2 regions of the Maritalea sp. genome follow, and region 2 is predicted to be linked to the other one. Evidence: predicted binding sites of a transcription regulator. Region 2 holds the regulator's gene; the other holds the start of a gene.
What was found. Region 2 encodes LexA, which represses DNA repair genes until DNA is damaged. Its sites were predicted from a motif close to TGTTCNNNNTGTGTTCNG; they were not measured.
Positions count from the first base shown of each region.

Region 1: a site for LexA is predicted at 3,946-3,963, ahead of ACSHWX_RS10430 (helicase-related protein). Genes of this name have one in related genera too.

Region 1 is NZ_JBPOEU010000014.1:79,856-85,969, reverse strand. It holds gene ACSHWX_RS10455 (PQQ-dependent sugar dehydrogenase) at 1-591, opposite strand, end outside; gene ACSHWX_RS10450 (pyridoxamine 5'-phosphate oxidase family protein) at 783-1,253, opposite strand; gene ACSHWX_RS10445 (VUT family protein) at 1,506-2,150, opposite strand; gene rpmB (50S ribosomal protein L28) at 2,274-2,558, opposite strand; gene ACSHWX_RS10435 (DUF3108 domain-containing protein) at 2,796-3,596, shown strand; gene ACSHWX_RS10430 (helicase-related protein) at 4,051-6,114, shown strand, end outside.
Region 2 is NZ_JBPOEU010000009.1:50,215-56,328, forward strand. It holds gene gltX (glutamate--tRNA ligase) at 1-471, opposite strand, end outside; gene ACSHWX_RS06945 (ComEC/Rec2 family competence protein) at 601-2,721, shown strand; gene lexA (transcriptional repressor LexA) at 2,818-3,537, opposite strand; gene ACSHWX_RS06955 (hypothetical protein) at 4,042-4,233, shown strand; gene ACSHWX_RS06960 (metal ABC transporter permease) at 4,274-5,131, opposite strand; gene ACSHWX_RS06965 (metal ABC transporter permease) at 5,128-5,988, opposite strand; gene ACSHWX_RS06970 (manganese/iron ABC transporter ATP-binding protein) at 5,981-6,114, opposite strand, start outside.

The sequences.
Region 1 (6,114 bases), on a different contig from region 2:
CACCGACGAATGATCGCCCGTGGTGATGTAGGCATAGCCATCATGCAGCACAATGCGGCTGCCATAATGCATCGGCGTGGGCGAAGGCGGGGTTTGCACAAAGATATCTCTCACCTCAGTAAGGCTACGCATATCCTTAGAAAGGACCGCACGGGCCGCTGCGGTAGCTGAAAGGTTATTGTCCGTGGGTTTTGAATAGGTGAAGAAAATAACCTGACTTTCTTCAAAATCAGGCGCCAATGCCACATCAAGCAGACCACCTTGCCCCTCATTAAACACCGTCGGAACACCCTCTATCGGGTCTTCAACCAGCTCACCTGTTGCCGTGAGAAGCCGCAAACGACCCTCCCGCTCAGTAACCAGATACCCACCATTTGGCAACGCGGCGATACCCCATGGATTGGCAAGACCGGAGGCGACGATTTCCGTATTTAGAGCAACGTCAGAGCTGAGCACTGGCGCTCGGGTTTGGTTTTCAAAGGCCGGTGAGAATTCGGGCACGTTTTTAGCACCACCATATGCCTCATCTTGCGCCACAGCTGGGGTGAACGCCAAACTGGCGAAAAGGGCGAAGGCGAAATGCTGTTTCATGGTGATGCTCCGTATAGTGAGGCCAAAGGTGGTGGCGAACGCTGTGTCGATTTGCCCAAGTCTAAACATAAAATTTGATCAATTTGTGTTGTCGACAAAAAAGCAATCATTTGGCAGCCAACCGCAAGTGTCTTAACCGTCCTGAGGGGCAACAAAGTCCGTCAGGACGGAGGCAGGGCGTCTCGGTCGCCCTAGAAGGTAAGATTAGCGCGACCGCCTAAATCGGGTTTGCTGTCGGTAATGTTCGCTTTGATCGTCTCAAACAAGAACATCGCACCATTTTCAGGGCTCAACCAAATTTCACCATCTTTAGGGGTAAATTTAATCAGCACCAAATCTGGATCGTCTTTACCTTCTTCGTACCAAGATGCCGCGACGAAATTCCAAATTTCGTCCAGTTTTTCTTTGTTATCAGAAACCGCTGCTGTACCGTTCACATAGCCATGCAGACCCGACCCTGTATCACAAATGCCGAATCGGACCGCTTTGCCGGCCTTGGCCGCATCCGCTGCATCAGTGCCATTGGCAGTTAAAAACCAGATTACCCCATCATGGTCATCGGAAACGTTGGGCGACATGGGGAACAAGCGGCCATCCACTTCCATCAACCCAGCTCTTACATCTTCCAAACGGTCCCAAAATTCTTTTTTAAAATCGGTCATGATCACTCTTTCATTTGTTCAAAAGAGCAACGCTTAAGGATGCGAAATTGTTCCAAGCGATTTGTCCGCCGCGCTTGAAGATATTGCAACGACCAACATTGAATAGGCTGTTCGGGCAAGCGCACCAAAGGCTTAGACCTTACAAAAACTTCTGCACAAAAAAACGCCCCGACAAAAACCGGGGCGCTTTAACTGCCAAATCGCGCTCACAAACAATCTGGCTAAATCTGATGGATAAAACCTTGATAAGGTCTAAGCGGCTGCGTTACTCACCACTTGCCGGTCTGCAATAACCCGACGGAGCAAGTTGAACGGCGCCAATAGGGCAAAAACCATGAGCATTTTTACCAGCATATCCCCAGCGGCCAGCGAAATATAAAGCGGCACTTCAGCGCCTACGCTTAAAAACGGAACGCCAAACCCCAATGATGTGTCTGCTTGGTTGAAGAACTGATCGATGCCCACAAATGCCGGTGCGAAGGCCAGGGTGAAAAAGATCGCTGTATCAATAACCGAGGCGATGCCTGAGGAGATCAGCGGCGCTTGCCACCACACCCCATTGCGAAGCCGGTCAAAGATTGAAACATCTAATAATTGGGCAATCAGAAATGCAGAACCCGATGCAACCGCAATCCGTGGGTTGGCGAGTTTGAGCGACAAATAAACCGCAAGCGAAAAGCCAACCAACACGACAATGCGCGTCGATTTTGGGCCAAAATGACGGTTGGTCAGGTCTGTTACCAAAAATGCAAATGGGTAGGTAAACGCACCCCAGGTCAGGATCTCTTTGAGATCAAACATTCCAAGTTGAACATCAACAGGAATGGACACAAGATAGTTTGACGAAACGACAACGATCGCCATGGCCGCGATGGCCAGAAAAAAGCGAGTGAGCATGATAATGCACCTCTATGTTACGCAGCAATTCCGGCAAGAGACCGACGCCACTTAAAAAAGAAATACCGCGAAACATTTAAGTTGCGCGGTATCAAATTTGAATTGTTGTAAAAAAATTCGTTTTTAAGACGCAAGCGCCAAACGAAGTTCTTTTTTTACACCTAGTGCGCGAACTGACAATTCAGTGTCTTTCGCTTTAAGCAAATATGCGTCCAAGCCACCACGGTGCTCAACAGTACGCAAAGCTGCAGCAGAAACCTTAAGTTTCACATTGCGGCCCAATGCCTCAGACATCAAAGTCACATTGCACAAGTTAGGCAAAAACTTGCGACGAGTCCGGTTGAGCGCGTGGCTCACATTATTTCCAGACATCACACCTTTGCCAGATAGTTCACAACGACGTGCCATGTTTTAATTCCCGTTCGATCCATAAAACCTGAATTGTCTCCTGCATTACGCAGAGCCCGACAGGTCTCAATTATATGAAAAAGTCGCGTTTAAATAGATAATGGGCGCACATTAGTCAAGCACTTCTGTTGATTTTACATCTCGAAATGCCTTGAAAGCGTCATTCCATGTCGGCACTGTAAAAAATCAGTGATTCGTAAAACCAGTTCGCCTATTAGCCAAGGAGCGACCGACATCGTGGCCGCATTACCCTCGCAACGTCTTTTTCGCACTCTTCTTACCCTATTTGTCTTTGCAATGTTACCCACAAACGGGTTTGCAGCGTCATTAAACACCCAAGCCCGATATGTGGTGACCTTACGTGGCGTCAATATCGCTGAGGTGGGGGTGAATTTTAAAGACGATGGCCAAAATTATACTGCCAACATTGATGGCGATGTTTCAGGGCTAGCGTCTCTTGTTTCAGCTGGCACCGCTAAGCTGACATCCAGCGGAACGTCGAACGGTAAACAGTTGCAATCCAATCAATTTCTGTTGGAAACGAAAACCAGCACCGACACATTTACTGTGCGGTTTCAAGCCAACAACGCCAATGTCACCAGTACCCAAGTGGTGCCGCCACTCAGCCAAAACCAAAACCGCGTACCGGTTGTGTCCAAGCATCGTCGCAAGATCAACGACCCCATCGCCGCGTTCCTCGTGAAAGCCGACACATTGAACCCTGACGTGTGTAATCGCAGCTTTAAGGTCTATACGGGCGTTGAGCGATATGATCTCGACCTCAAATTTGCCGAAAAACAAACGGCCACGTCTAAACGCACTGGCTATCAAGGCCCTGTGATGCTGTGTACCATGCGCTACAAGCCGATCTCTGGCCATTTCACCAATTCAGACACCACGAACTACATGAAAAGCAACCAGCGCTTTTTGATCTGGTACGCCCCATTGGGACAGTCCGGGTATATGATCCCCTACCGAGTTTTGGTCGGCACTGCATTTGGCGACCTATCCATGGTGCTTACCCGGCTAAATTATTAAAAAACCACAAAATTTGAACGCCGCGCATTAACCATAAGGCCTTGAAGTGCGTTCTCGTTTCGACACGTCAATTTCTTTTTGGTAAAATTTTGAGTAAAAGGCCTTACGTTTCCAGCACAAGAAGTTAACGCAACAAAAAAACGGGCACCACACAAATTCAAACTAAAGCAACACTCGTTAGCAAACACCGCAAATTAACCGTTTCGAAATCTAAATGAACGCCCATTTGTATTTTCAAGAGCACAAATGGCCCAATTTTGGAAAAATAGTGGCTCATTGCACCATGACCCACCATATAATGTGGAGAACGAAATCAGAATCTACACATAACCGCGATTCGGTCCGTGTTCGTTCTTGTTTCGTACTAATGGTAAATCCATCGCTGTTTTAACCCGATGTCCTGTCCCAAAAAAAGACAGTTAGGGCAGCTACTTTAAGGACGCCGGAGCAGATTATGCCGAACCAATTCTCAGCGGGAACCTTTTCAACGGGTAACGTTAAGGCCATTTTGGGGCCAACCAATACCGGAAAAACCCATTACGCTGTTGAACGCATATTGGCGCACCGCTCTGGTATGATCGGTTTGCCACTGCGCTTGCTGGCGCGCGAAGTCTATCAACGGCTAGTTGATCGGGTTGGTACTGGCGCTGTGGCCCTAATCACCGGCGAAGAACGGATTACCCCCAAAGGCGCTCGATATTGGGTGGCAACGGTGGAGGCCATGCCCACCGATCTGGTTGTTGAGTGTGTGGCGGTGGACGAAATACAAACCGCGACCCACTTTGATCGCGGGCACATTTTCACCGACCGCATTTTAAACGCCCGGGGCACCCAAGAAACGCTATTGCTGGGCGCGGCCACTATGGCCCCAATCATCGCGGCGCTGTTGCCAAATGCCGAAATCATCATGCGGCCACGGTTTTCAGAACTCACCTATGCGGGTTCAAAGAAAATCACCCGGCAGCCCAGCCGCTCGGCCATTGTCGCGTTCTCATCAAACGAGGTTTACGCCATCGCGGAACTGATCCGGCGTCAACGTGGTGGCGCTGCTGTGGTGATGGGCGCCCTTAGCCCACGCACCCGCAACGCCCAAGTTGAGCTCTATGAAAATGGCGAAGTTGATTTCTTGGTGGCCACCGACGCCATTGGTATGGGGTTGAACCTGGACATCAAACATGTCGCCTTTGCTGCGGACATGAAATTTGACGGCAAACAAATGCGGCCCCTCACCCCGGCAGAGTTCTCACAAATTGCGGGACGGGCAGGTCGCCACAAACGCGATGGCACATTCGGCGTCACCGGTGGGGCAGAAGGTTTTTCGCCCGAATTGGTCGAACAACTCGAATCCCACCAATTCGACGCCGTCAAAATGCTGCAATGGCGAAACACTGCGTTGGATTTCTCTTCGTTTAGAGCGCTGCAACGTTCTCTGGACAAACGATCAACCCACAATAAATTGACGAATGTGCCGGTGGCAAAAGACCAGCTTGGGCTAGAATTTTTGATGCGGCACCCAGATATTGGCCCCAAATCGGGCAAAGTGCTTACCCAACTGGCATGGGAATGCGCGTCAATTCCGGACTATCGCAACATTTCTCCGGCCCAACATGGTGAGATAATTGCCACAATCTTTGCAAATCTTGCGCAAAGTGACACAATTAACGAGGACTGGATTGCCGAACAGGTCAGGTTTTGCGACAATGCAAATGGCGAAATTGACACCTTGTCCAATCGGATCAAACAAATCCGCACTTGGACATTCGTCGCAAACCGGAAAAATTGGCTCAAAGATCCTACCTATTGGCGTGAAAAAACAAAAGAGATTGAAAACTCCCTATCAGACGCATTACATAAGCGTCTTATGCAGCGATTTATTGATCGACGCACCAGTGTTTTAATGCGCCATTTAAGAGATAAACAGATGACGGCTCCAGAAGTATCACAAAGCGGCGAAGTTTCCTTGGAGGGCCAAGCTATTGGCTCTATTGAAGGATTTCGATTTACCCTCTCCTCTCAGGATGGCGGCGAAACCAAAAACTTGCGCTCTGCCGCAAGCGTTGCAATCGCGCCCGAGATTAAAAAGCGAGCGGAAAAAGTTACCGATTCGCCCAATGACGAGTTCGTTTTAACCGCAGATGGTCTTATCCGTTGGCGCGGCGAGGTGATCGCGGAACTTTCTCCGGGTGATGATATTTTGACCCCACGCTTGGTTGTTTTGGCCGACGAAAGCCTAACGGGCCCAGACTTGGGATCTGTACAAGACAGATTAGATCTATGGCTCCGCCATGCGATCAACACCCAACTTGAACAATTGATTGCGCTTAAAAACCCAACCGATTTAGACGGCACCGCACGCGGCGTGGCGTTTCGCTTGTCGGAGAGTTTGGGCGTTATCCCACGAACTGAAATCGCAGATGATGTTAAATCACTCGATCAAGACGTACGTGGGGCCATGCGCAAGATGGGCATTAAATTTGGTGCCTACCACATTTACTTGCCGCTTTCGCTAAAACCAGCG
Region 2 (6,114 bases):
GTCATGAACCACGATTTCGCCGCTGGTTGGTGCTTTGATCCGCACGACAAATGGTGTATTTGCTGGCGCATCGCTTTCAGGCCGATCTCGCCAACGACGATCATAGACCATTGGGCGTCCGTCTGCTTTCGCCTTCTCACGCATTTGCGTCAATTCTTCAGCGGTGGCGTAGCATTTATAGGCTTTGCCTTCCGACAGCAATTGATTGGCAATTTCGGTGTGTCGATCGATGTTTTTCGACTGGAAGATTGGCTCACCTGCATAGTCCAGCCCCAACCAATCCATGCCGGTGATGATGGCAGCAATGGCTTCGTCGGTTGAGCGATCTTTGTCGGTATCCTCAATGCGCAGCAACATTTCGCCGCCAAGAGATTTGGCCAAGGCCCAGTTGAAAAGGGCAGTGCGGGCATTGCCGATGTGCAAAAATCCGGTTGGTGACGGCGCAAACCGTGTAATCACTTTATCTGTCATGCTGAGCGTTCTCAATTATCAAATGAAGGCTGATGGCACCGCTTGTTGCTCCGAGATGGAGGCAATGCTGGCGAAATTTTGCAGCATGTGTAACATAAGCGGAATATTGCGCAAGATAGAGGCGAGCTAATGGCCGCTTTTGAAGGCGAAACGATACTTAAAAGCCATACTCAATTGTCGCCCAAGGGCGACGAACCTGTAAGGTTGCGCCCGAATGCGGCAGTAAAACAACGCAAATCGCCTGCTAATCTGCTCGCCGATGCCGTTTCTAGTGCAATTTATCATCGTCAGTTCATTGTGCTGCTGCCATTTGCGCTGATATTTGGCATTTCCATCTATAAAAATGTTCGGTTTGAACCAAACTGGATGGCGGTTTTGTTCGTTCTTTTCGTGCTGGGTATTTGCTTTATTTGGCAACGAATTCGGCAGCGAACAGGAAGGGCTTTAGCGCTGACACTTGCTGCTTGGTTTGGCTATTCCTTAATTTCGCTGAGCGCCCAATGGTTCGGCACCTTCATGATCAGCTATCCTATGGCAGTTGACCAGCTTTCGGGCGTAGTTGTTGCCCGAACGGTCATCCAAGGTAGTAAAGAACGGCTGGTGATTGACCAACTGGCTGGTGATACGCGCTTGGTGAATGTTCGGCGTTTGCGGCTGAACGTAAAAAGCGAACATTTTGACCCGGAAAATGCATTCCAGCTGGGTGATCGAATTGAATTGCGGGCGCGAATTATTCCCGTGCCCAAGCCGGTTTACGCTGATAGTTATGATGCGCAATTTCACAGTTTTTTCGCGGGAGTAGGTGGGTTTGCAAGTTCCTTGGGACCAGCCAAAATAATTGAGCCTGGTGGAAAATCTCTTTCGGCAAACATTGATGGGTTGAGGTGGTCGATTGGAAATCGGTTGGATCAATATTTGTCAGATCAGCAGTCGGGCATTGCACGAGCACTGATAATTGGTGACCAATCTGGCATTGCCAGCGAGCTTCGAGAGGAAATTGCGAATGCGGGATTGGCACATGTGCTTGCCATTTCCGGGCTTCATCTCACGTTGGTTGTGGGCAGTGTATTTATTCTGGTTCGACTGTTTATATCGCAATTGGTGCGGCATGACCGACGGATAAAACCAATGGCGGCATTGGTGGCGATTGGGGTGGCAATTGCGTATCTTTTGATTTCTGGTTCAAATTTGGCGACCCAAAGGGCTACTTTGATGTTGGTTTTGGCTTTTATGGCTATCATTGTGGGCCGCCGCGCCATCACCATGCGTAACGTTGCTCTTGCGGCGATTGTGATCATCTTGATGTTTCCGCATGAGATTTTCAAACCTGGGTTCCAGCTATCTTTTGCTGCAGTGGTCGGACTGGTCGCAGTTTACGCAGGCATTGGCCGGTCGGCCATCGTTTTTCCCTATTGGGCAAAATTGTTTGGCGGGATTGCGCTAACCAGCTTGATCGCTGGAATTGCGACAGCCCCGATTGCTGCGGTGCATTTTCAACAATTCGCGCCGCTAGGTTTGCTCGGCAACCTGATCGCAGTGCCCATTGTTGGGTTTTTTGTTTTACCGTGTGGATTGATTTCGGTGCTTTTAATGCCTCTTGGTCTTGAGGAACCATTTTTGCTGTTGATGGGCGCAGGCATCGATTTGATCGTTCAAATTGCTAAACATATTTCGGCCATAAGTGCAGATTTCACACAGACGCCAATGTTGGCAAATTGGGTTTTGCCTGCATGTTTGGTGATGCTCGGATGGTTGAGCTTTTTCCATGGAAAAATCAAATTTGCCGCACCAATTGTTTTCTCAATCTGCCTGTTTGCTTTCGGGCCAGCCAGACTTCCGTTTGCAGTTATATCTGACAGCACACAAGCGATAATTGTAAATAATGGGGCGTCGTTCAATCAGCTCGGCCGCAAATCAAACAGTTTTACAACAAGGGCTTGGTCTGAACGGTTTGGCGCCGATATGCTAAACAATGAAGCGATTGGCAATTGTGACAAACATGGCTGCAGCGCTCAGATCGACGGACTTGTCATTTCTGCAGTTAAAAACAGCGTTGGCTTACGGGAAGATTGCCCCAATGCCGACATCCTGATCGTTAGGCAACGGCGGTCCGTTAGTTGCCCGAACGCGTTAGTGATTACACAAAAAGAATTAGACCGGTTCGGCGTCGCCACATTATTTAGGAACAAAACCGGAGGTTTTGACGTGAAGTGGGCACTAGACGATGAAAACCGACCATGGCGTCCTTGAGTGCATAAAAAAACCCGAGCAACCGATGCGAAAAGCATAGCTGTCGGGTCAAGTGTTCGCAATCGGGGATGTTGGGGCCACTAGGTCCCAACGGGGTCAGTACTTGCGAAATAAACCAACCAATCGTCCTTGAACCGCTACTTGGTCAGGGCCGAAAATTCTTGTTTCATAAGCAGGGTTTGCTGCTTCTAAGGCCACGGACTGACCTTTTTTGCGCAAACGTTTCAATGTTGCTTCCTCGTCATTGACCAAAGCGACAACAATTTCACCATTGCTGGCCGTAACCTGCTTTTTGATCAGTACCGTGTCACCATCAAAAATGCCTGCATCAATCATAGAGTCGCCGCTAACCTCGAGCGCATAATGCTCGCCGCCAGCCAACATTTCAGGTGGAACCGATATGGTGTGACTTTGTTCTTGAATGGCTGCAATAGGAACACCGGCCGCAATTCGTCCCATCACAGGGATCGTAACAGGCGCGTTGGGGTTTTCATCCTGCGCAATTGTGGAGGCGGAAACAGGTTCTCTGGCGCGGCCAAGATCACCTTGAATGACACTGGGTTCGAACTTGGACTTCTTACCACCAAGAGACGGGTTCATACTGTCTGGCAAACGAATGACTTCCATCGCTCGCGCCCTGTTGGGCAGGCGACGAATAAAGCCCCGTTCCTCCAAAGCTGTAATTAAGCGGTGAATACCGGACTTGGACTTTAAGTCCAAAGCATCCTTCATCTCATCAAATGAGGGCGGTACACCACTTTCCTTCATGCGCTCATGAATGAACATAAGCAGTTCATGTTGCTTGCGGGTCAACATTTTGAAGTCCTTTACAGCCTGAAATAGAATCGGAACAAATGTTGAACAACTATAACTGTTCTTTATATGTTCTGCAAGTGGTGCAGAATTTGTATCCATTTTGGGGCGACCTAACTATGTGTTCAAATTGCAACAATTGGAGCGCATGTGCCAAACTGTCGCAGTTTTTAGTTGCAGTTGCATTTCTGCGAGCGTATTGCACGATTGTCTTTAAAACAGGTTGGTCCCGCCAGCCATAACGCCAAGGAGGTTTCATATGTTCACATTTCAAACGCTTCTGGCAAATTGTTTGCCAGTTTAACACTAGCGCAACTGATCCTTTGTCCAGCGTCCTAGCTGCTGCATTTTAGGATTCACCTTTCAACTCTCTTTGTCTGCACACGGTGTGGATGATCAACAATCAGTCGCTGTTCGTTCCTGCGCAGTTTTGCGCGGTGATTTCAGTACAAATTTATTCAAAATGAGGAGCGGCGGAGCTTTGTGGTTCTGGCCGAGCATATTCACATGAAAAAACAACACGCAATATCGGAGCAATATTTCGAACGATTAGGCCGCTTTGGTCAGGTTTTCCTGAACTATATTGAGGCACGTCAAAAACGGAAATTGGTACGTGCCTATTATCTGGGGGCTGGTGAATTAAGCCCGCATATTAGAAAAGATATAGGGCTTAGCGATGAACGAAACTATCATCAATAAACAACGTATGAAGGGGCGGTCTAATCAACACCGCCCTTTTTTATTGAGGTGAAACTTCTGTCTCTACGCCGGATAGTTTTTTGGCATTTGGCGACAGGAAAAACGCAATCACAAAAAGCACCGTCATGACGAGAACAATGGTTGGGGCAGGTGCGCTGTCGATGAAAAAAGCAAGATAAACCCCGGTAAAAGCAGACCCCACACATATGCATAATGCCCAAATTAACATCTGCTCAATTCGACGGGTGATGAGATAAGCAATAGCCCCCGGTGCGACCAAAAGTGCAATGGCGAGGATGATGCCGACCGCTTTAAGCGCGGCCACAACGCTGAGTGAAATAATCGCTAAAAGGCCGTAGTGCAGCCATTTAACCGGCAGTCCGATGGCACTAGCATGTTGAGGGTCGAATATGTATAGCAACAAATCTCGCCATCTGAACGCGATCAAAATGGCGATGAGCGCGGAGATAATACCTGTTTCAAACAGGTCATAAACGCTGATGCCAAGCATGTCGCCAAACAAGATGTGATCAAGATGGATGTCTGTTTCAATTTTTGTGTAAAGCACAATGCCAAGGCCGAACATGCCCGAAAACACGACCCCCATTACCGTATCTTCTTTAACGCGCGCGTTTTCGGTTATGTAGCCCGTCGAAATTGCGCAGGTCATGCCAGCGGCAAACGCGCCAATCGCAAGCGGGATGTTTAAAATATAGGCAAGTACTATGCCCGGAAGAACTGCATGTGAAATGGCATCGCCCATCAAGGACCAACCCTTTAGCACCAAAAAGCAAGATAAAAGCGCGGCGGGAATAGACACCAAAATCGAGATGATGAACGCATTGCGCATGAATTCAAATTGGAACGGCATTAATGCCAGTTCGAAGAATTCGCTCATTGGCTTGCCTCCGGCTGTGCCATTCGGCGTTTGCGTTGGGCAAGAATGCCGTGCTTTGGCGCAAATACAAATGCCGTTAGAAACGCGAGCGTTTGCAGCACAACAATAATGCCGCCGGTTGCCCCGTCTAAAAAGTAACTTATGTAAGCCCCGACCAAGGCACTCATGGTGCCGATAAAGACGCTAACGGCGATCAAGCGGGGGAATCTATCCGTTAAAAGATAGGCTGTTGCGCCGGGTGTGACGACCATTGCGATAACGAGAAACGCCCCAACAGTTTGCAACGCAGCGACCGTGCAGGCGCTCAAAAGCGTGAAAAACAAGATTTTCAAAGCAGTGGGGTTGATGCCGATGGAGCGTGCATGTTCCTCGTCAAAAAATGTCACCATTAAGTCTTTCCATTTCAACAATAAAATGGAGAGTGAAATCACTGAGATGATGACCAATTGCACCATATCTGAAGGCGTGACAGCAAGAATATTGCCTAGCACGATGGTTTGAATATTCACCGATGTGGGAAATATCGACACCATAAATAATCCCAGCCCAAAGAACGATGTAAAGATAAGGCCGATAATCGCATCTTCTCGCAACTTGGTGCGTTGGTTGAGAAACAACATCGCCCCAGAGGCCAAAGCACCAGAAAAGAACGCCCCAACGGAAAATGGCAGGCCGAGCATGTAGGCTCCAGCAACACCGGGAACAATTGAATGGGAGAGCGCGTCGCCGATCAGCGACCACCCTTTGAGCATCAAATAAGCAGACAGAAACGCGCATACGGCGCCCACCAGCGCGCTAACCCAAATGGCGTTGCGCATATAGCTATAGGTGAGGGGTTCGAGCAGCAGATCAATCATCTTTTCGGCTCTTCGAACGTCGATGTTTCATCTTGTTCTGCTCGCCATACATCACGAGAGGGCGTTCGTCGTCGGTGATGACAGCGATTTGCCTTGCATCTTCATCGTCGTGCAAATCGGTGCCAC